DNA from 3 places in the Actinoplanes teichomyceticus ATCC 31121 genome. Region 2 is predicted to be linked to each of the others. Evidence: riboswitches for the same ligand, from Rfam matches in the RefSeq annotation. Region 2 holds a riboswitch; each other region holds the start of a gene.
What was found. Region 2 has a riboswitch for cyclic di-AMP ahead of ACTEI_RS12590 (C40 family peptidase). Riboswitches for the same ligand answer to the same signal wherever they lie in the genome.

Region 1 (7,597 bases), 1.6 Mb from region 2:
CCCGCCGGGGTCCGGGCGGGCGGCGACGGTCCCGGTCACTGACGCGATTGCGGGGGTACGAACGGCCGCCCGGCCGTCCGTGCCCCCGCGCACGCACTAGCGTTACCCCCATGGCTGTTGTGAAGATCAACGCGATCGAGGTTCCCGAGGGCGCCGGCCCCGAGCTGGAGAAGCGCTTCGCCGCCCGGCACGGCGCGGTGGAGAACGAGCCTGGCTTCCTGGGCTTCGAGCTGCTGCGCCCGGTCGCCGGCGACAACCGGTACTTCGTCTACACCCGGTGGGAGTCGGAGGAGGCGTTCCAGAACTGGGCGCAGGGCAACGCCAAGGCGGCCCACGCCGGCGAGCGCGCCAAGCCGGTCGCCACCGGCGCGACCCTGCTCGAGTTCGAGGTCGTCCAGCACGTCGAGAAACCCTCCGAGTAACCCGCGCCGCACCCCGGCGACGCCCCGGCCGGCTCCACGGCCGGGGCTGTCTAGTGGCTGACCTGGCGGTCCCGGGCGGCCGCGGCGACCAGCCGCTCGGCCACCGTGCGCCGGTCCAGGCCCAGCCGCTGGGCGCTCTCCTGCAGGACCCGGAACGCCTCCTGCACCCCGCACCCGCGCTGCGCGATGATCACGCCGACCGCCCGGTCCACCGCGGCCCCCTCGCCCAGCGCCTCGCGCCGGTGCAGCTCACCGAGCAGCACCTCGGCCTGCCCGGCCACCGCCATCGCGGTGAGCAGCACGTCCGGCCCGACCTCGCCGGGACGGTCCAGGCACACGGTGAGCGCGCCCACCGCGGTCCGGCGCACGTCCAGCGGAATCGAGGCGACCGCCCGGATGCCGTCCGCGCGGGCCGCCTCGCCCAGCTCCGGCCAGCGTTCGTCGGCTGCCAGGTCGCAGGTGGTGACCAGGGCCCGGGTGCGGGCCGCCTCCAGCGCCGGGCCACTGCCCTGGGCGTACTGGAGCTGAAGTGACGTCTCACCGGCGGACCCGGCGGCGACGACGGTGGGCGGGCCGCCCTCGCCGATCAGCGCGACCGAGCAGCGGACCGCGCCGGGCAGCGCGCCGAGGGTGAGCGAGGCGAGCCGGTCGAGCGCCTGCCCGAGCGTGTCGGACGCCAGCAGGCCGACGGTGACCTCGTGCAACAACCCGGCCAGCTCGACCGGGTGCGGTCCCGCGCCGGTCTGCGACACGACGCCGGTGTGCCGGGGCCGGACGCCGGCGACCAGCCGCCCGGTCTTGCCGGGTGCGGTCGTGGCGCCGGAGGTGGCGCGCCGGCGGGACCGGGTGCCGCGCTGCCCGGCTGGGACACGACGGTGCGGTACTGACACTCGACGGATACTGCCATGTCGATCCGGCGTGGTCCCGGTTCGGTGCCCCGATCGGGGGGTGTTGTCCGGTTAAACCCCCAGGACGCGGGGCGGTGTGCCGGCGAGGCCGGAAAAAGGCTCGGCCCCCGGGTGAACCCGGGGGCCGAGCGAAGAGATGCCGGTGTGCAGGTCGCCTCGCGGCGAGTGGCTCAACACGGCTCCAGCCGAACGGTATTCCGTGCAGGCGATGGGTGAGGCCCGGGGACACTGGGCACACCGGCATCCGTTCACAACCTTCGGTACCCCGTCGTGATTCCGGTAGTCCTTGTGAGCCGGCTAACATCGCGGAGTTTGTCCCGAGCCGGCTCGGGTACCCCTGGCGCCGTGACCGATGAACTCAACGCGGACGACTCCCGCCTGGCCGCCTTCCTGGACGAGGCCTACCGTGCCGAGGAGCGCCTGACCAGCGGCGACCTGCAGCGCCGCGCGATCGCCCAGGACCTTCCGGCGACCCTGATGACCCGGATCGACGCGCTGCCGGAGGGCGAGTACCTGCAGGACGAGGCCGCCGAGGCGCTGCAGGCCCCGGCGGCCTGAGCCTCAGTCGCCGCCCTCCGCCTTCCGTTTGGCGATGTCGTACGCCATCTGCAGGAAGTCCGAGACGGCGGTGGCGGTCAGCGCGGTCGCCGCCAGCCGGGTCAGCCGGGGCGCCAGCACCAGTCCCCCGGTCAGCCCGGTGGACACCCAGACCGCCAGGCAGAACGGGCAGGTGAGCAGTTCACCGAGCCCGTGCCGGACGGTGCTGCCCTCGTCACGAACCTCCTCGTTGAGCTCCGCGGCGCCGGCCGGCTCGGTGTAGCGGGTGAACGGCGCGCGCAGCGGGCTGGTCACCGCGTCCTTGGCGATCAGCCGGCTCAGCTTGTGGGTGGCGATGGAGACCAGCGCCACGTCGGCCAGCGCCGGGCGGTGCGGCGCCGGCCGGCCGGTGATCTTGGCGGCCGCCGCGAGCGCGGTGGCCAGCGCGCCGAAAGCGCCCATGGCCACCACGTACCCGTCCAGTGGCCGGTGCTCGTGCGGCGCGTAAGCCCGGGCCATCTCGGCGGCCCGGGCTTGCAGATTGGTCATCAGCTGGAGGATCCCTTCTCAGAATTCCTGGGTGAGGCGCTCGGGGTCCACCTCGCGCCCCGGATAGCGCGCCATGTACTCGGTCTCCAGCTCGGCGGTACGCCGGAAGTGGTTCTCCAGCGCGGCATCGGGGCCGTGCCGCAGGGTCTGCAACCGGGTCCGGTAGAGGCTGCCGAGTTCGCGGAAGAGGTCGTCGTCGGCCAGTCCCGCGGGGTCGATGCCGGTGCCGAAGTCCGCCACCGCGCCGTCCACTCTCTGCGCGTTCGTCATCCTTCGCCTCCGCTGCTGTCACGAATCGTCGTCTGCTGGCTTGCCCGAGCGGGCGACCACCAAACCCGCCGGTACGCTCGTGGTCATGAAAGGGCTGTGGACTCCGGCGTGGATCGCCCGGCACGTCCTCGCGCTGGTGCTGACCGCGGCCTGCCTCGGGCTCGGCTGGTGGCAGTACAGCCGGGCGACCGGCGGCAACTCGCTCAGTTGGGGTTACATGTTCGAGTGGCCGGTTTTCGCCGGCTTCGTGGTGTTCATCTGGTTCCGGGAGATCCAGCTGCACCGCCGCAGGTCCGCGCCCGCCACCGAGCCGGAGCCCGCCGTGGACCAGCCGGCCCCGCCGCGCGATCCCGGCGCGCCGGTCACCCTGGGCCGCCCGATCCGGGTGGCCGTACGGCCGGACCGCCCCGCCGAGCCGGACCCGGAGCTGGACGCCTACAACGACTACCTGGCGTGGCTGGCCGAGCACCCCGGCGCCCGGCCGGGCGACTACCCGGGCCGCACCGTCAGCAAGTGAGCCGCCGGCCGTCCGGGCCGTGTCGCCGAGAAGCCGCAACCAGCGGCGCGCAAGAACAGAAGGAGATCTACCGTGCAGGGCGCCCTCACCCGTTACCGGACCATCGCCTGGATCGTCGGCGTGCTCCTCGTCGTCCTCGTCCTGATCGGCATGCCGTTGAAGTACCTCGGCGACAACGCCACGCTGGTCGCGATGATCGGTCCGCTGCACGGCTTCCTCTACATGGTCTATCTGCTCTTCACGTTCGACCTGTCCCGCCGGGCGCGCTGGCCGTTCGGCCGGATGATCGTGGTGATGCTGGCCGGCACCATCCCGTTCTTCTCGTTCTGGGCCGAGCGCCGGGTGACCCGGCACTGGGTGCCGAATGGCGCCCCGCTCGAGCCGGCGCTCAACGATTAGTCCGCCGGGACGTGAAATAACGCTCAGCGCGGGCCGAATAACAGCCGGTTATCAGGATTAACCTCGCAAGACCGGCCATTGGCAGAAATCACTCGGCAAGGTCTTGATTTTGTTTTCTGCCCCGATAAGTTGATGCGGTTGGTTCGGTCCGCAGCCACAAACCCTCCGATGGCGCCGGCCAACGCCGCCGAATCACGGGCGTCGACCCCCGTCGCCGCCCGCGAACCGGGGAACCATCTCCCGGGGTGAATCCGCGTCGCAGCGGTAGGGCCTTCTTCCGAGCCCGAACCCGTCAGCTAACCCGGTAGGCGGCCAAAAGCGGAAGAAAGGCCCCTGACCAGTGCCACACCCCCGTACCAGGCTCCGGGCGCTGGTGGTCGCGCTGACCGCGCTGGCGATCACCACGACGGGAGCTGTCGCCGCACACGCGGCCCCGTCCGAGAGCGAACTGAAGAAGCGAATCGACCAGGCTTCGGAGAAACTCGAGGACGTCACCGAGACGTACAACAAGACGCGGCTCGACCTGAAGAAGACCAAGGCCGAAGCGGTCAAGCTCAGCGCCTCGCTGAAGCCGGCCCAGGAGGCGCTGACCAAGGCCAGCGCCAAGATGCAGACGATCGCCACGTCGCAGTACATCACCGGCCGGGTCGGGCCGATGACCGTGCTGCTCAGCGGCGACCAGAGCGGTCTCCTGCAGCGGATGAGCTACCTCGAGCAGATCACGCTCGCCAACCGGCAGGACATCGACACCTACACCGAGACCACCGAGACCTTCGCGCAGAGGCAGGCGGCTCTCAAGAACACCGAGAAGAAGCAGAACCTGCAGATCCAGGAACTGGCCGCGCAGAAGTCCAAGATCAAGAAGGATCTGCAGAAGCTGTACGACATGCGCGAGGACCTCTACGGCAGCGCCACCGAGGACACCGGCTCCTACACCGGCAAGATCCCGAAGGTCGCGGGCTCGGCCGGCAAGGCGGTCACCTTCGCGTTCAACCAGGTGGGCAAGCCGTACGGCTTCGGCGACGCCGGCCCGAACTCGTACGACTGCTCGGGTCTGACCATGGCGGCCTGGGCGGCGGCGGGCAGGTCGCTGCCGCACAACGCGGCCGCGCAGAAGGGCGCCGTGCGGATGTTCAGCGACAAGAGCCAGCTGCAGCCGGGTGACCTGGTGTTCTACCGCAACGGCGGGCACGTGGCGATCTACGTCGGGGACGGCATGATCATCGACGCCCCCTCGGCCGGCCGGGACGTGTTGCACCGGACGATGAACATCATGACCCCGGACAGCCCCGGTTTCGGCCGGGTGTCCTGACACCACGGGCATGACGAGGGCCGGCACCCCTGGCGGGGTGCCGGCCCTCGTGTCGTATCGGGTGACTGAGGTTCGTGTGTCGGTGGCTCAGGCGGCCTGCAGGCCCTCGGCCCGGGCCAGCTCACGCAGCCGGCCGAGCGCCTGGATCTCCAGCTGGCGGATCCGCTCCCGGCTGAGCGAGAAGCGCGAGGCCACCTCGGTCAGCGAGTGCTCCCGGCCGTCCTCCAGGCCGTACCGCGCGCGCATGATGCCGGCGGAGCGGTCGTCCAGGTGGTTGAGCAGACCCTCGATGCGCTGGCGCTCCAGCGCGCTCAGCACGATCTCCTCGGGCGACGGCGCGTCGCTGTCGGCGACCAGGTCACCGAGGTTGGTGTCGCCGTCGTCGCCGACCGGGGTGTCCAGCGACACGGTGTCCTGCGCCCAGCGGGTCAGCTCGTTGACCCGCTCCACGGTCACTCCCAGAGCCGCCGCGACCTGCTCCGGCTCCGGGTCGCCGCCGAGCTCACGGACGAGCTGGCGGGTCACGTTGCGCATCCGGTTGACGTCCTCGACCAGGTGCACGGGGAGACGAACGGTGCGCTCCTGCTGGGCGATGGCCCGGCTGATCGCCTGGCGCACCCACCAGGTGGCGTAGGTGGAGAACTTGTAGCCGCGCTCGTAGTCGAACTTCTCGACCGCGCGCACCAGGCCGGTGTTGCCCTCCTGGATCAGGTCCAGCATCGGCATACCGGAACGCACGTAGCGGCGGGCGATCGAGACGACCAGTCGGAGGTTCGCCCGGATGAACAGGTCCTTGGCCCGCTGGCCCTCGGTGACCAGGCGCTCCAGTTCCTCCCGGCTGACGCCGCGACGCTCCTCACCCTGCTCCAGAAGGTGCTCGGCGTAGAGTCCCGCCTCGATCGCCTTGGAGAGCTCGACCTCCCGCGCGGCGTCCAACAGCGGCGTCCGGGAGATTTCGTGCAGGTAGACTCCGACGAGGTCGCGCTCCTCGGCAACCTGGTCGGTACGCATCACGGTGTTCTTCTCCACGTTGCCCACGGTCCCCTCATTGCCGTCACTAACCCTGTTACGGGCATTACCTGCGTCCATCAGCCCTCTCCCGTAACGTCCGCAGCTCGTGCATTGCGGTTGCTGACATCTACACAACAAATGGCTGCCTGCGCTGATTCCGGCCGGCCGATCGAAAGTGTCACGAATGCCTGGGTCTTACCTGAGAGCCCAGTGCGCGGTAGCTGAGTCCCACCCTCCGGCGACCGCCTTGCGGATAGACGGATACCCCTCGCGCGCCACATGACACCATCGGCCTCTCATCGTCCACAGCGACGGGCATCACCTGGGCGCCGCGACGCTCGTCACCCTGGTTCTACGGGTTTTCCGCCCGTGGGGTTCACGTGCAGCATCGACCAGTCGACGCCAGGCCTGAATCAAACGTGGCCATCAAAAGTTCTCGACCACCCGGGCCGCCCCTGCCGAACGGGACCATCGGCCACAATGCGCCACGCCGCGCCACAGATCACTCGCCCGCACGGGTGACGCTCCCCGAAGCGGTGACGTTCCCCGCGCCGGCCTCGGGCATCCGGGGAAGTGAGCAAAAGCACACCCACGACCGTGTGGCCAGCTGCTCGGATGCTTCCATGACCAAGACTGCTCTCGTGACCGGCGGCACCGGCGGGCTGGGCGCCGCCACCGTCACGGCGTTCCTGAGCGCCGGGTGGCGCGTGGTGGCCCCGGCCCGGCCCGCTTCCGTGGACCGGGTGCCGGCCGGCGCCGTCGCCGTGCCCGCCGACCTGCTCGACCCGGCCGGCGCGGCCGCCGCCGCCGCGACCGCCGCCGCCGAGCCGCGGGCCCCGCTGAAGGCGGTGGTCAACCTGGTGGGCGGGTACACCGGAGGCGGGCTGATCGCCGACACCCCGGTCGAGGACTTCGAGGCGATGTTCACCGCCAACCTGCGGCCCACCTACCTGACCACCGCGGCGGCCCTGCCGCATCTGGTCGCGGCCGGTGGCGGGGCGGTGGTCTGTGTCTCGTCCCGGGCCGCGGTGGCGCCGTTCCCGGGCGCCGCCGGTTACGTCGCCGCGAAGGCCGCGGTGCTGGCGTTCGCCGACACGGTCGCGGCCGAGTACCGCAAGCAGCACGTGCGGTGCAACACGGTGCTGCCCGGCGTGATCGACACCCCGGCGAACCGCAGGGCGATGCCGGACGCCGACCACCGCCGCTGGGTCAGCCCGGCCGAGATCGCCGCCACCATCCTCTTCCTGGCCTCCGACGAGTCCTGCCCCACCACCGCCGCCCACATCCCCGTCTACGGCCAGTCCTGAAGCCCTCACCGCCGGCACCGTCCACAGCCCCCACCCGGAGTTCGCCGATGCGCCCCGTCACGGGTGGAACCGCGATTCGCCGCCGGTGCGAGACGTCCCGGCCTCCCACTCGCGGGGTGTGCGGGCGGCAGACCGGGACCCCTCGCACCGGTCACCGGGCGGATCGCCGCGCAGGGAGTCCGGCCGGCGGAGCCAGGCCAGCAGAGCCGCGTTCACCTCCTCGGGTGAGCCGTTCCCGTCGATCACCACGAAGTCCCGGAACTCCGGCAGGGACCGGTAGGCCCGATCGGCCGCTGTCAGGTACGCCAGCGACTCGTGGTCGGTGCCCCGGCGGTCGATCCGGTCCCGGGCCGTCGCCGGGTCGA
Region 2 (7,597 bases):
TGCGCCACGTACTGCGCCTGCAGGTCGTCGATGCCCTGCACGGTCCCGCTGAACGAGCCGGTGCCGAGGAAGGAGAGCAGGCGGGGGATCTCCACGGTCAGGAACGGCTTCTCGTGGCCCAGCGTGCCGAGCGCGAAGACCGAGAACGGCGCGCCGGTGGTGGTCTCGTAGAGGGCCTCGGCGGCGGCCATCTTCATCGGCTGCACCGCGGTCATCACCTTGCCGAGGTGGTCGCCGGTGATCGCGGTCAGCGCCCCGCCGGCCAGCATCAGCCACGCGCCGAGGCGGGACAGCGTACGGAAGGCGGGGTCGGCCGCCAGCCGCCGGACGCCGATCGCCAGCAGCAGCCCGCCGCCGGCCATCGCGGCCCCGGCCATGGTGTGCGGGAACGCGGCCAGCACCACCTCGTTGGTGAGCAACTCGACGAAGCTGGTCAGATGGGCGCGCCCGGTGACCGGGTCGAGCGCGTACGCCACCGGGTTCTGCATGAACGAGTTCGCCGCCAGGATGATGTACGCCGACAGCAGTGTCCCGGCCGCGACGATCACGATGGTCGCGGCGTGCAGCCGCCGGGGCAGCCGGCCCCACCCGAAATACCACAGCGCGAGGAACGTCGCCTCCAGGAAGAACGCGAGCATCCCCTCGATGGCCAGCGTCGGGCCGAACACGTCGCCGTAGAACTTGGCGAACGCGCTCCAGCCGAGCCCGAACTGGAACTCCTGCACCAGGCCGGTGACCACGCCGACCGCGAACGTCACGATCAGCAGTTTCCCGACGAACCGGGTGAGGTCGCGGAACCGGTCGTCGCCGGTGCGCAGCCAGGTCAGGTGCAGCCCGGCCGCGGTCGCCGACAGGCAGATCGACAGCGGGACGAACAGGTAGTGGTAGATCGTCACGACCGCGAACTGCAGGCGGGTCAGGTCGAGCACGTCCATCGGGTGTCCCCCTCTACGACTCTTCGTAGTAGATACTACGAGGCGTAGTACGACCGGCCCTAGTAGGATGGGTCACATGGCACTAGGCGATCTCGAACGCGAGGTCATGACACAGCTGTGGGATGCTCGTGAGCCGCTGACCGTGCGGCAGGTGCACGAGCGGCTCAGCCGTGACCGGGAGCTGGCGTACACGACCGTGATGACCGTCCTCGACCGCCTCGCCAAGAAGCAGCTCGTCGTCCAGCAGCGGGCCGACCGGGCGTACCGGTACGCCCCGGCGCAGACGCGCGAGGAGATGACCGCCGGCCTGATGCTCGACGCGCTCAGCGCCACACCGGACCGCGACGCCGCGCTCGCCTACTTCCTCGGCCAGCTGCCGCCCGACGCGCTGCGGGCCGCCATGGAAGCCACCCAGAAGGAGCCGTGACCGCGCTCCTGCTCGGCGCTCTCGGGCTGACCCTCTCGCTGGTCGTCCCGGGCGTCCTGGCGGGCGCGCGCTGGCCGGACCGCGCGCCGGTGGCCGCCGTCCTGCTCTGGCAGGCGATCACGCTGACCTCGGTGCTCTGCGCGCTCGGGGTGGTCCTGGCCGCCCCGGAGGAGCTGACCCGGGCGGCCGGCGCGGACCATCCGTGGACCGTCGCGGCGCTGGTCCTGTCCCTGGCGGTGGCCGCCACCATCGTGATCCGGCTGCTGATCTCGCTGATCCGGGTCAGCGCCCGGGCCCGCGCCCGGCGGGCCCGGCACCGGATGCTGGTCGACCTGCTGGACCGGGTGGAGCGGCACCGCGAGCTGGGCGGCGCCGAGGTGCGGGTGCTCGACGGCGCGCTGCCGCTGGCGTACTGCGTGCCCGGGCGGCAGCCGCGGGTGGTGCTCAGCGACGCGGTGCTGCGCGTCCTCGACCGGGCGCAGGTCGACGCGGTGCTCGCCCACGAGCAGGCACACCTGCGGCACCGGCACGAGCTGGTGATGGAGTCGTTCACGGCGTTCTACCAGGCGGTGCCGCGCCCGCTGCGCAGCCGGGCGCCGCTGGATGCCGTACACCTGCTTCTGGAGATGGTCTCCGACGACGCCGCCCGCCGCCGCACCGGCCCGGCCCCGCTGCGTGCCGCGCTGGCCCGCCTGTCCGACGCCGTCCCCCTGGCGGAGGAGGCGCCCGCCGACCCGGCGGGTGAATCCCGCCGGCGCAGGCTCGACCGGCTGGCCGGTCCGGCGTCCACGTCGACCGGTCTGGCGGTCCTCGCCGGCATCGCCGCCGCCGGTCTCCTGGTGCTACCCACGGTGATCCTGGTCGTTCCGTGGCTCGGTCAGGCGCTGGACGCGTGGCCGTTTCGCTCACTCTGAGTGCGGATGGGTGTGCATGGGGTATCCCTGCCCGGCTGGCCTTCATCTGCCCGCATGATCCGAGTACGGTGGTCTCCGGTTCGGCAGCCCCCCATCGTCCACCCGGCCGATCTGACGAACCACCGCCTAATCGCCGCGAGGCGAGCCGGGGACCCAGGTACCCGGGGTGCAGCCACCCAGTGGCCGGGCGCGCTTCCCGCCCGAACCCGTCAGCTAACCCGGTCGGCGGCCGAGTGGGAAGAAAGGACAACGCACCTACGTGAAACGGATAGGCGCGCGTGGCGTGCTGCGCAGTGTGCTGTGCGCGGTCGCCGCTGCCGGGCTCGTTCTCACCGGACCTGTCGTTGCCCACGCCACACCTTCGCCGTCCAGCGTCGAGGACCAGATCGACAAGCGGTGGAACGAGCTCGAGCCCGTCATCGAGGACTACAACGACGTGCACGGGAAGCTGACCAAGCTGCAGAAGCAGCAGCGGCAGCTGAACAGGACGCTCGCCCCACTGCAGAAGCAGGTCGACGCGGCGATGTCGCAGGTGCGTGGCCTGGCGGCCGACGCCTACATGCAGGGCCCGCCGAGCGCCCTCGGCGCGATCCTGAGCGGCTCGCCGACCGGTCTGACCGAGAAGCTCTCGCTTCTCGAGCAGCTGGCCACCAACCGCCAGGAATCGATCAGCGGCGTCGTGAAACTGCGCGACAAGTACGCCGCCGACAAGCAGAAGGTGGATGCGCTGGCATCCGAGATCTCCGCCCGGGACGCCGACCTGAAGCAGAAGAAGGCGGCGATCGAGAAGGAGATCAAGTCCCTCCAGAAGTTGCGGATCAGGGCGTACGGCGCGGCGGGCGAGAGCGACGGGCCGTACCGCACGGGTCCGTGCCCGGTGGACTACACCAACGACAAGGGTGGCCGGGCCGCTCAGCGGGCGTGTGACCTGATCGGTAAGCCGTACGTCTTCGGTTCCGAGGGTCCGAACAGCTACGACTGCTCGGGGCTGACGAAGGAGGCGTGGGCGGCCGTCGGAGTGCACCTCGAGCACTACACGAAGGATCAGTGGGGTTCCACCACGCCGGTGAGCCGGAGCGAGTTGAGGCCGGGTGACCTGGTCTTCTACTACTCCGACGTGCATCATGTGGCCATCTACATCGGTGGCGGCATGGTGGTGCACGCGCCGCACACCGGCGACCACGTGCGGATGGCGACGATCGACCGCGGTCCGATCGCCGGCTACCGCCGGCCGGGCTAGACCGCCGGTCCGGATCGAGGGCCGCTTCCGGTTCGCCGGGGGCGGCCTTTCCTCCGGTACGACCCGGCAGCCCCCGTCCGCAGGCTTCGCAGCCGAGCCCCGTGCCGGTCGGCTCCTCGCGGCTCCCGCCGGCCGCCCACGCGGAGGATGCCGGTCGGGCGCCCCGCCGGCCGCCCATCGCCGTCGGTACGGCGCCGGTCGGGCGCTTGTCGAGCCTGCCGCGGCAACGCCGGGCCGGGGCGCGGGCATAATCGCGTCTCATGAGCGACGCCTTGATCGACAGCCTCACCGCGGCGGTGCGGGCCCGCCCGGACGACCTGCCGCTGCGGCTGCACCTGGCCGAGCTGCTGGTGGCCGCCGGGCGTGGCGCCGAGGCCGTCGAGCACGCCGCTCAGGTGCTCGGCCGGGAGCCGGGCAACGAGGCCGCGCGGCGTCTCATGATGTCCGCGCTGAACCCACCGGCCACCCCGGCGCGGCCGGTCCCCGGGCCCGGGCCGGCCCCGGGCGACACGCCCGGCGCCGTCGACTGGGCCGCCCTGGAGCAGCAGTTCGGCGATGTCGTCGCGCCGCGCTTCGCCCCCGCCGGCGACCGACCCGAAGCGGTCACCGGCCACGACGACCGCGCCTTCGACGTGGAGCGTTCCACGGTCACACTGGCCGATGTCGGCGGCATGGCCGAGGTCAAGAAGCGCCTGGAGGTCTCCTTCCTCGGCCCGCTGCGCAATCCCCGGCTGCGCAGCCTGTTCGGCAAGAGCCTGCGCGGCGGGCTGCTGCTCTACGGCCCGCCCGGCTGCGGCAAGACCTTCCTGGCCCGGGCGGTCGCGGGGGAGATGGGCGCCGCCTTCGTCTCGCTGTCGATCACCGACGTGCTCACCATGTGGGTGGGCAGCTCCGAGCGCAACCTGCACGATCTGTTCGAGTCGGCCCGCGCGCACGCGCCGTGCGTGCTGTTCCTCGACGAGATCGACGCGCTCGGGCACAAGCGCAGCCAGCTGCACTCGTCGGCGATGCGTACCGTGGTCAACCAGCTGCTCACCGAGCTGGACGGGGTGCAGGGCGGCAACGAGGGCGTCTTCGTGCTGGCGGCGACGAACGCCCCGTGGGACGTGGACGCCGCCCTGCGCCGGCCGGGACGGCTGGACCGGACCGTCCTGGTGCTGCCGCCGGACCGCCCGGCGCGGGCCGCGATCATCGAGTACCACCTGCGGGACCGTCCGGTCGCGGGCGTCGATCTCGCCGCCGTGGCCGCGGCGACCGACGGCTTCTCCGGCGCCGACCTGGCGCATCTGTGCGAAACCGCCGCCGAGTACGCGATGCGCGACTCCATCGCCACCGGCGAGATCCGCATGATCGCCCAGGTCGACATGCTGGCCGCGGCGCGCGAGGTCCGGCCCTCCACCGACGCGTGGTTCGCCACCGCCCGCAACGTCGCGCTGTTCGCCAACCAGAGCGGTGAGTACGACGACCTGGCCGCGTACCTGAAGAAGCGCAAGTCGCGGTGACCGCGGCGGCGCGTGCGCGACTGCTGGCCGAGCTGGGCCGCTACGACCGGGCCGAGGCCGAGGTGCGCTCCGGGCTGGCCGACCGGCTCGCAGACGCCGAGCTGCTCGCGCTGCTCGCCGCGGTGCTGCGGTTGCGTGGCCGGCCCGGCGACGCCCTCGCCGCCGCGGACGCCGCGGTCGCGGTGGTGCCCGGCGCGGCCGGGGCGCACGCGGAACGTGCGGAGAACCTGATCGCGCTCGCCCGTACCGCGGAGGCGGTCGCGGCCGCGACCGAAGCGGTCCGGCTGCGCCCCGCCGAACCCCAGGCGCACCGGGTCCTGGCCCGCGCGCACGCCGCCGGGCGGGATTTCGGCCGGGCCCGGACCGCGGCCCGGCAGGCGCTGGCCTTCGACCCCCGGTCGGTGGCCAGCCTGCTCACCCTCGCCGAGGTGGAGCGGATCTCCGGCCGCCGCCGGGCCGCGGCGCGGGCCACCCGGGCCGCGCTGGCCGAGGACCCGGAGCACCCCGGCGGACGGTGGCTGGTCGCCCTGCTCGACGCGGAGCGCCTGCATGTCGCCGGCGCCATGCGCGGACTGCGTCAGCTGGCCGCCGAGCATCCGGACCGGCTCGGCGGCCAGACGCTGGCGTGGCCGATCCTGGGCGTGCTGGCCGGGTTGCGGCGCGGGCTGGCGGTGGGCGTGCCGCTGGTGTTCGGGATGCGCCTGGCGGCCCGCTGGTGGGTGCCGGCGGAGTGTTTCGCGCGCCCGACCGCGTTGGTGGTGGCGGTCGTGATGATCACTTTCGCGGCGCGGGTGCTGCTGCCGGCGGGCCGCCTGCCGTGGCGGTGCCTGGCGTTTCTGCCGCGGCGCGCGGTGCTCGCCGGGCTGGTCGCGGCCGGCGGTTCGGTCGCGCTGCTCCTGGCGTACGCGGTGACCGGGCGGTGGCCGGTGCTGCTGCTCGCCGCGCTGTCCGGGGGCGCTCTGCTCCGGATGCGGGCTACATCACTATCGACCGGCTGAAACTTGCCCACCTGGCAAGATCTTTGGATGCTGGGCGTCATGGCGCATTCAGGCCCCGCTTGACCGGCCGACACCCGGACTTCTCCGGGCGCGCGAAGCCGCAGCTCAGCGCCGGTGTTGCAGTGGATCACTATTGTTGCGCCGGTGTCACGTCATGTCACCCTGCCCCATCGATGTGACGACTTTTCGTTTTTATCGTGCCGGTGTGCCCCACGCCGGCCGGCTCATCGAGGAGCTCTGCCGTGACCGTCGACGCCCCGCCCCGCGCCACCCGGTCCGGTTGGCTCTCCGCGCTCCGCGAGCTCGGCCTGGTCGCCGTCCTGTTCCTGGTCTACAAGGTCGGCCGGCTGGCGGCGACCGGACACGTCGCCCAGGCCTACGACAACGCCCGCACGGTGTGGGACCTGGAGCGCCGGTTACGCCTGCCGGGCGAGCTGAGCGTGCAGCACCGGCTGCTGAGCTGGCACTGGCTGGTCGAGGTGGCGAACTGCTACTACGCGTACGTGCACTTCCCGGCCACCGCCGCCTGCCTGATCTGGCTGTACCTCCGCCGTCCGGCGCACTACCGCTGGACCCGCAACGTGCTGGTCCTGCTCACCGGCGCCGCGCTGCTGGTGCACTTCGTGATGCCGCTGGCCCCGCCGCGGATGCTCACCGGCACCGGAATGCTCGACCTGGGCCGCCTGTACGGCCCGGCCGTCTACGGCGCGCCGGAGACCGACCAGCTCTCCAACCAGTACGCGGCGATGCCCTCCCTGCACGTCGGCTGGGCCGTCGTGGTGGCGATCGCGCTGATCAGCGCGACATCGATGCGGTGGCGTGCGCTGTGGCTCCTGCACCCGGTGATCACCCTGCTGGTGGTGGTGGCGACCGGCAACCACTACTGGCTGGACGCGATCGCGGCCGGTGCGCTGCTGGCCGTGGCGTACGCGGTGGTGCGTTCGCAGTTCCCCGGCGGCCCGGACGTCCCGGTCCCCGGACAGCTCCCGGGCGCCGCCACGGTCCCGGCGCCCGCCGTCGCTGCGGTACCCGGCGCCGGGCGCGGCGATTCGTCCGACCCGCTCGCCGCTTCGGCCACGGTCGCGCCGGGCGGCGCGCCGCCCCCCAGCACGCCGGGGGGCGCGCCCGCCGTCGGCCCGTCGGGGGATGTCACCGGTCCGGGGGCGGGCGCCGGCGTGTCGGTCCGGGCGTCGGTGCCACGTCCGCGTGTCCCGCTGGAGAGGTCCGCGTCGCGCCGTTGACGGCGTTGCCGTGCATCCGTGCAGTGAGCCGTTGAGCGATGCTGTGTGCAGGGGCCGCTGACCGGTGCCGCTGTGCAGGGAGCCGCTGAGCGGTGCCGCGCCGGGCGATGCTGCGCTGCGCGATGCTGCGCTGCGCTGCGCGATGCTGCGCTGCGCTGCGCTGCGCTGCGCTGCGCTGCGCTGCGCGATGCCGCGCTGCGCGATGCCGCGCTGCGCGATGCCGCGCTGCCGTGGTTCCGGTGCCGCGCTGCGCGGTGCCGCGGTTCCGGTGCTGCGCTGCCCGTGCCGCGTTGACGGGTCCGCCGCGGGTCGGGCTGCCGCTCGCGGCGCGCTCCGCGAC
Region 3 (7,597 bases), 2.3 Mb from region 2:
CGGCCGCGCGCAGCCGGCGCACCAGGGCGTCGCCGATGCCGGTGGCCGGGGTGAGGACGCCGCCCTCGGCCGGTGGCAGGGCGTCCCGGTCGAGGGCCAGGGCCAGCGCGGACTCGCCGAGCATCACGGCCGTCGCGGCGTACCCGGGGTCGCCCTTGGCCCGGACCCGCGCGGTGTACCGGGCTCCGGTGGTCGTGGTGGTGAAGATGTCCATGGTGAAGTGGCCGCTCCGCCGGACCTTCTCGCTCGGCCCGGTGCCCGGGGCGGGCAGGATCCGGTCCAGCAGGAACCGGGTGGGCGGCACGGCGAGCCCGGCGATCAGGGCGCCCAGCGCCACCTTGGTGCCGGCCGCGATGACCGGGGAGAGCGGCGAGGCGCCGACGCTCATCGCCTCCCGGTAGCGGAACTCCCGGCCGTACGCCCATCCGCGCAGCGCGTTGCTGCGCCGCACCACCCGGGTGTTGTACGACGCCATCACGAACGGCGCGAGCCGCCCGCGCAGCCGCGGGTCCACCTCGGAGCCGGCGATGGTGTCCAGGTCGCTCTGCCGGCCGAGTGGGGGCTCGGCCGCACGGTCCGGGCTCAACGAGTACGGCCCGGCGGCCACCCGGCGCAGTCCCGGGTCCCGCTTCATCTCGTCGACCTGGTTGCGCACCGAGTCGATGGTGCCGCCGCTCACCCCGCCGCGCATGCTGGTCACCACCAGCGTGGTGTCGGTGAGCCGACCGGCCCCGTCCTGCTCGATCAGCTGATGCAGGACGTGCACGCCGATGTCGGACGGAATGGAGTCGAAGCCGCAGGAGTGCACGATCCGCGCGCCGGTGCGGCGGGCCAGCTCGTGGTTGTCGTCGATGCTGGCGCGGGCGAACAGCACCTCGCCGGTGAGGTCGGCGTAGTCGGTGCCGGCTGCGGCGCAGGCGTGCGCGAGGGCGCGGCCGTATTTCGCGTACGGCCCGACGGTGGTGACGACGACACGTGTCCGTCCGGCCAGGGCGGCCACCGCGTCCGGGTCGGTGGCGTCGGCGACCAGGGCCGGCCAGTCGACGTTCAGCCGGGACCGGACAGCTTCCAGTTTCTCCGGTGAGCGGCCGGCCAGGGCGATGCGGGTGCCGGCCGGCGCGTGTCCGGCCAGGTATTCGGCCACCAGCGCGCCGACGAAGCCGGTGGCGCCGTAGACGACCACCTCGAACTCACGTGAACGATCGCTCATGCTCGCCGATTGTGCACCTCGGACCGTGGCGGCGCGAGAGGTGGCGGCCCCGAGCCCCGGTCGGCGCCCGGACACGGAAGCCTGATCCCCCAACGGGCGGACCTCGCTTACCCACTGCGGACGCCGCTATGCCGACGGCCGGAATTTTCCCTCCAACGGCCGACCGCGGCGGCGGTAGGCGCGCCCAGCATCCAAGGAGTCCCGCTGTTATTCACACAAAGGAAGATCAAAGCGGCTAATTTGTGAGAACAACGTCACCGGCCCCGCTTCCGGACCTGGTCAGTTCCGCGCAGTGGTGGCTACCGTCAGCAGTCCGCAATCGCGGGCACCGTGGCCGGAACGCCGAGTCCTGCCTGCTGGTCACGGTCAACAACACACAGGCATGGAGCGGGGGACCCACACGTTCCTCGGCGCGCCCACCGGGCGCGCCTCGGGGTGAAGCCGCACCTGGTGCGGCCGGGCTCCTCGGCCCGAACCCGACAGCTCACCTCGCAGGCGTGGAGGGAAAACTTCATGCTTCACCTGAACAAGCGGGTTCGTCGTGTCCTGTCCCGGCGAGCCCGGTCCCCGCGCGCCCTTTTCCGGAGCGCGCAGGCGCGACCCACGCAGCCCCAGCCGGCGCGGCACCGGCTGCAGCGCGCCGTCGGTCTCACGGTCGCCGGTCTGGCCGGCGCCGTCGGGCTGCTGGCGGTGGAGGCCGCACCGGCCGCCGCCGCCCCGAACGTGAACTGGGATGCCGTCGCCAAGTGCGAGTCCGGCGGGAACTGGCGGATCAACACCGGGAACGGCTATTACGGCGGTCTGCAGTTCAGCCGCAGCACCTGGCGTGCGCACGGCGGCGGCAAGTACGGATCCACCGCCAACCTCGCCTCCAAGCAGGAGCAGATCCGCATCGCCGAACGGGTGCTGCGCAGCCAGGGGATCGGCGCCTGGCCCACCTGCGGCCGGCGCGGTCTCACCAAGGCACGCAGGACCAGCTCGGTGAGCCCTTACCGCCTCGCCTCCTACACCACCCCGCTGAAGGGGACACGCACCTACGTCGTTAAGCGCGGCGACACGCTCTCCGGCATCGCCGCCCGCTATCACATCAAGGGTGGGTGGCGGGCTCTGTACCGCGCCAACGCCAGCCGCCTGAGCAACCCGAACCATCTCCGGGTGGGTCAGCGCCTGGCCCTGTAGGACAGCGGCACAGCGGCTTCCCGGGGTCCGCACGCGGGACCCCGGGAAACGACCCGGCTGACCAGCGCCTGCGAACCCGGCGAGCGCGACACCGTGCTCGGCATCAGCTCGCCGGCCGAAGGAACTCCGGCTGGTCGAGCACCCGCAGCCAGGTCCCGTCGGGCTGGCGGCGGACCACCTGCGCCCGCGCTCCGGCGCCGTCCTTCGGCGGGGTCGAGGTGAGCGCCAGATCACCGCTGATCAGCGTGGGCAGCGGTGGCTCCGGCTCGAACCGGGGCATGCTCGGCAGCAACCGCGCCCAGAGGCTCTGGATCGCGGCGCGGCCGACGGTCTGCCGGCCGGGTGGGAACGCCATCACGGCATCCTCCTCATACAGCGCCGCGAGGCCCTCGGCGTCCTTCGCGTTGGCGCGCTCGACGAAGAGTCTGGTCAGGTCTTCGGGGCGGTAGGCCTTCTCGCGCTCGCTCATGACTCCACCATCGCGTGCCGCACCGCACAAGTCCAACGCATAGTTTTTATGCGAACTACAATCGCCGCTCATGGATCTGCGGCAACTCGAATACTTCGTCGCGGTCGCCGAGACCGGCAGCTTCACGCGCGCCGCGGAACGGGTGCACATCACCCAGTCCGGGGTGAGCGCGCAGATCAAGGCGTTGGAGCACGAGCTCGGCGCGGAGCTCTTCACCCGGGGTGGCCGGATCGCGCGGCTGACCGAGGCGGGCTCCGCCGCGCTGCGCCACGCCCGGGCCGCGCTCGACTCGACCCTCGACCTGCGGGACGCGATCGACGAGGTCAAGGGCCTGGTCCGGGGGCGGCTGACGATCGGGATGGTGACCGGCTGCGAGGTCGCGCCGCTGTTCGACGCGCTCGCCGCCTTCCACCGCGATCACCCCGGCATCGAGCTGGAGCTGACCGAGGCGAACTCGGACCGGCTGATCGCCGGGGTGCGCACCGGGAGCCTCGACATCGCCCTGGCCGGGCTGGCCGGTGAGCCGCCGGAGCACCTCGCGTCGCGGGTCATCGTCAGCGAGCCGCTGGTGGCGATGGCCGTGCCGGGCAGCGAGCCGGCGGAGCGTGGGAGCGTCACGGTCACCGGGCTCCGGTCGTACCCCGTCATCTGCCTGCCGGTCGGCACCGGCATCCGGGACGTGCTCGACCGCGCGGTCGCCGCGACGACCGGGCTGCGACCGGAGGTCGCGCTGGTCGCGACGTCGCCGGACACCGTCGCCGGGCTCGCCCGGCGCGGCCTGGGGGTCGCCGTGCTGAGCGCCTCGATGGCGGCCGGCCATCCCGACCTGGTCGCCGTCCCGATCACCGGGATCCCGGTCCCGGCGACGCTCGCGCTGGTCTGGCCGGAGCGGACCAGCCCGGCGCTGGCCGCCTTCCTGGAACACTGCCACTCAGCCTTCGGCTGACGACGTCGCGCTCCGGTACGACGGGAGCCCCCGCCGTGGCACGGCGGGGGCTCCCGGGGGCTACTGCCCGACTGCTACTTGGTGATCTTCTGGGTGTGGACCTTGACGGCGGAGTTGTTGCCCGCCCGGTCCGTCGCCAGGTAACCGATCCGCAGGGCGCCCTTCTTGACCCCGGAGACCTTCAGGCTCCAGCGGCCACCGGCCACCTTGGCGGTCACCTGCTCCGCCCGGCTCAGCGCCGAGGACTTGGACGGCGCCTTCGTCCACTTGCCGTGGCTGTAGTAGTACCACTTGCCGGACCGCTGCTCGATCAGCTTGACCCGCACGCTCCGCACGCCCAGGCCGGTGTCGCTCACCGAGCCGGACAGCGTCGACCAGGACGACGCCTTGGTCGGGTGGCGCGGCACCGTCAGGGACACCTTGGGCGCGTGGACGTCCTTGACCACGTTGACCGTGCCGGCCGTCACCGTGGTGCCCACCCCGGCCGCGTTCACCGGAGTCACCTTGACCGGGTATCGGCCGGCCTTGGCGTAGGTGTGCGAGACCGCGATGTTCGCCGAGGCGGAGCCGGTGGCGCCGTCCCCCCAGGCGATCTTGACGGAGGTGCCGTTCACGCTGCTGACCCGCAGGGTCACCGACTGGGTCGCCCAGATCGCGCTGCGGTCCAGGGTGTACCGGCCGGTCTGCGCCGAGACCGTGACAGTGCCGGCGGCGACGGTCCTCGCGTTGCCCGCCCGGTCGGTGATCGTCACGGTGATCGCGGCGCGGCCGGCCTTGGTGAACGTGTGGGTCGCCGTCGTAGCGCCGGCCGCCAGCTCCACGGCCGGGCTGCCGTCGCCCCAGTTGACGACCTGCTTGATGTCCTTGGCGTCGGTGGTGACGTCGTCGGACAGGCTGGTCCGGGTCAGCGTGACCGCCTGGCCCGGCCAGATCGCCGTGGCGTTCAGCCGGTAGGCGCCCTCCGGGGCGGTGCTGTCGGCGACGGCCGCGGTGCTGCGGAACACCGGGTCCGCGGTGACCGTCTTGTACTTGGCGAAGTAGTTCACCAGCATCGTCAGGTCGTTGTCGCCGGTGGTGGTCCTGCTGCTGTTGTTCGCGCCCAGGGCGGCGAAGTTGTCGCCCCCCGAGGCCAGGAACGAGTTCATCGTCACCCGGTACGACGCGGCCGGGTCGATGGTGACCCCGTTCAGCTTCATCGACGATGCGATGATCCGCGAGCCCTGCGGCTGCGCGGCGTCGTACGAGTAGGTGAAGCCCCGGGACGAGCCCAGGTGCAGCACCGGGCGGGACGCGCCGGCCGGCTGCCACTGCTGCTCCAGCGCCTGCTTGATCTGGGCGCCGGTGAGGGTCTTGGTGACCACGTCGTTGGCGAACGGCTGCACCGCGAACGCCTGCGAGTAGGTGACCGTGCCGTCGGCGCCGTACGCCAGGTCGGCCCGCAGACCGCCCGGGTTCATGAACGCGATCTGCGCCCCACCGCGACCGGCGTCACTGGTCTGGTCGAGCTGCACGTCGGCGATGAAGTTGCCCATCACCGACTCGGCGCCCCGGTCCTCCGCGCCGTTGCCGTACGCCCGCTTGATCTCCGCGGTGATCTTGCCGAGCTCGCGCTTGCCCAGCTCGGTCGCGGTCGCCTTGGCGGTGGTCACGATGCCGGCGACGGCGGTGTTCTCCGGGTAGCCCTTGACCTCGAGCAGCTCGGCGCTGGCGTCGGTCACCGACTTGGTGGCCGGGTCGTAGGTGAGGTTGGCGCGGCCCAGCTTGACGCCGTAGTCCTCGGCCTGGATCACCGGCCGGGTGCGGTCGGTGCCCGGGACCGGGAGCTCGAACGCGTACGGCTGGTGGGTGTGCCCGCTGAAGATCACGTCGATGTCGGCGCTGACCTCGGTGAACGGCCCGAAGACCGGGTCCTTGCGCAGAGCCTCGGCGCTGGCGATGTTCTCCGTCGCGGCGCCCTCGTGGGCGAGCAGGACCAGCACGTCGGCCTCGCCGTTGGACGCGTCGCCGTCGGACAGCTCGGCGGCCACCTTGTTCGCCTCGGCCACCGGGTCGTGGAACTCCACGCCCTTGATGCCGTCCGGGCTGACCAGCGAGGCGGTCTGCTCGGTGACGACACCGATGTAGCCGACCTTGACCCCGCCGACGGTCTCCACCTCGTACGCCGGCAGCGCGCGCTTGCCGTCGGCGTAGACGTTGGCGCCCAGGTACGGGAAGTCGGCCTTCTCGTCGACCCGGCCGGTCAGGTCGGCGAAGCCCTTGTCGAACTCGTGGTTGCCGACCGCGGACACCGCCAGGCCACCGGCGTTCAGCGCGGCCAGCGTCGGGTTGTCGTTGTCGATCGCCGAGACGAACGTGGAGGCGCCGATGTTGTCACCGGCCGAGCTCCAGATCGTGTTCGGGTTCTCCGCGCGCAGCTTGTCGACCATGCCGACGAGCTGGGCGGCGCCGCCGATCGGGTTCTTCTGCGCGTCGGTGGCCGGGGCCTCCAGCCGGCCGTGGAAGTCGTTGATGTTCAGCAGCTGCAGGTTCACCGGAGCCTTCGCGCCGGTGTCCAGGCCGATCACCACCGGGTCGTGGTCGCTGGCCCGGTACGGGGTGGCGCTGTAGAACGGCGCGTACCCGTTGTACTGGTAGGCGTACGACTCGACCGAGTTGATGTTCCAGATGTCGACGCCGGTGACCCGCTCGGTCAGCGACGGCGTGGTCAGCGCGTGGTCCAGCGAGCCGGACTCACCCCCGAAGACGTACGACGACTTGCCCGGCGCCTTCGTGGTGTGCACGTCGGTGTAGCCGGCGTCGTAGAGGACCTGCATCGGGTCCTCCTGGGTGTACGCGTTGAAGTCACCCAGCAGGATCACCTTGTCGGTGCCGCTCTGCGCCTCGACGCCCTTGACGAAGTCCACCAGCGACTTCGCCTGGCGCACCCGGTCGCCGTTGTACGAGCCCTGCCCGTCCCCGGTGTCCACGTTGTCCCCGGTCGGCGTGACCGAGGCGCCCTTGGACTTGAGGTGGTTGGCCACCACGGTGAAGTCGATGCTGCCGGCGGTGAAGGTCTGCGCGATCGGCTCACGCGCGTTCGACCACACCGTCTCGTCGTTCAGCGAGCGGGCGCCGCCCTTCGGCGTGACCTTGCCCGGCTTGAAGATGATCGCGGTGGTGATGTAGTCCTGCTCGGCCGGGCCGGGCAGCCCGGCCGGGGTGCGGACGTAGTCCCAGGTGCCCGCGCCGTCCTTGTCGTTCAGCGCGCCGACCAGGGTCTTGAGCGCCAGCTGCGGATCGTTCGCCTCGAACCGGACCGAGTTCTCGATCTCCATCAGGGCGACCACGTCGGCGTCCAGCGAGGTGATCGCCGAGACGATCTTCGCCTGCTGCTTGGCCAGCGCCGCCGCGTCGGTCGCGCCGCGCGCCTCGCCGCCGAAGTGGACGAAGTAGTTCAGCACGTTGAAGCTGGCCACCCTGATGTCGCCGCCCACGTCCGCCGGCTGCGCGGTACGCGGGTTGGCGGCGGTGAAGGTGGTGCGGTTCGCGGCCGGGGTGTCCGCGGTGACCGGCGTGGTCGGCTCGAGCAGCCAGTCACCGTACGCGTAGTCGAGCACCAGCGGCCCGAACGACGCGACCGTGTCACCGGCCCGGACCGGCTCGTCCTTGCTGACGTACGGCGGGGTGGTGTTCGACGTCGACAGATTGGCGGTCCGCCCGTCGTCGAGCAGGATGCGCCCGGCCCGGTTGGCGCTCTTGCGCGCGACGGCCTCGGGGCTGCCCGGCCGCGCCACGTCGGTCGGCACCTTGGCCA

Region 1: another riboswitch for cyclic di-AMP. It lies ahead of ACTEI_RS05575 (C40 family peptidase); the one in region 2 lies ahead of ACTEI_RS12590 (C40 family peptidase).
Region 3: another riboswitch for cyclic di-AMP. It lies ahead of ACTEI_RS02475 (LysM peptidoglycan-binding domain-containing protein); the one in region 2 lies ahead of ACTEI_RS12590 (C40 family peptidase).

The regions. Positions count from the first base shown of each region.
Region 1 covers NZ_CP023865.1:1,228,669-1,236,265, reverse strand. Annotated here, with positions in the region: gene ACTEI_RS05615 (MDR family MFS transporter) at 1-42, shown strand, start outside; gene ACTEI_RS05610 (antibiotic biosynthesis monooxygenase family protein) at 111-422, shown strand; gene ACTEI_RS05605 (GAF and ANTAR domain-containing protein) at 473-1,312, opposite strand; gene ACTEI_RS05600 (hypothetical protein) at 1,676-1,888, shown strand; gene ACTEI_RS05595 (DUF1360 domain-containing protein) at 1,892-2,416, opposite strand; gene ACTEI_RS05590 (DUF6158 family protein) at 2,435-2,686, opposite strand; gene ACTEI_RS05585 (hypothetical protein) at 2,772-3,203, shown strand; gene ACTEI_RS05580 (DUF3817 domain-containing protein) at 3,276-3,602, shown strand; cyclic di-AMP (ydaO/yuaA leader) riboswitch at 3,778-3,928, shown strand; gene ACTEI_RS05575 (C40 family peptidase) at 3,943-4,914, shown strand; gene ACTEI_RS05570 (sigma-70 family RNA polymerase sigma factor) at 5,002-6,003, opposite strand; gene ACTEI_RS05565 (SDR family NAD(P)-dependent oxidoreductase) at 6,549-7,232, shown strand; gene ACTEI_RS05560 (dTMP kinase) at 7,290-7,597, opposite strand, start outside.
Region 2 covers NZ_CP023865.1:2,805,651-2,813,247, forward strand. Annotated here, with positions in the region: gene ACTEI_RS12575 (cytochrome ubiquinol oxidase subunit I) at 1-935, opposite strand, end outside; gene ACTEI_RS12580 (BlaI/MecI/CopY family transcriptional regulator) at 1,012-1,362, shown strand; gene ACTEI_RS12585 (M56 family metallopeptidase) at 1,359-2,276, shown strand; cyclic di-AMP (ydaO/yuaA leader) riboswitch at 2,390-2,519, shown strand; gene ACTEI_RS12590 (C40 family peptidase) at 2,536-3,516, shown strand; gene ACTEI_RS12595 (tetratricopeptide repeat protein) at 3,777-5,018, shown strand; gene ACTEI_RS12600 (tetratricopeptide repeat protein) at 5,015-6,016, shown strand; gene ACTEI_RS12605 (phosphatase PAP2 family protein) at 6,259-7,257, shown strand.
Region 3 covers NZ_CP023865.1:539,439-547,035, reverse strand. Annotated here, with positions in the region: gene ACTEI_RS02480 (saccharopine dehydrogenase family protein) at 1-1,210, opposite strand, end outside; cyclic di-AMP (ydaO/yuaA leader) riboswitch at 1,542-1,722, shown strand; gene ACTEI_RS02475 (LysM peptidoglycan-binding domain-containing protein) at 1,724-2,389, shown strand; gene ACTEI_RS02470 (YybH family protein) at 2,493-2,858, opposite strand; gene ACTEI_RS02465 (LysR family transcriptional regulator) at 2,929-3,804, shown strand; gene ACTEI_RS02460 (ExeM/NucH family extracellular endonuclease) at 3,879-7,597, opposite strand, start outside.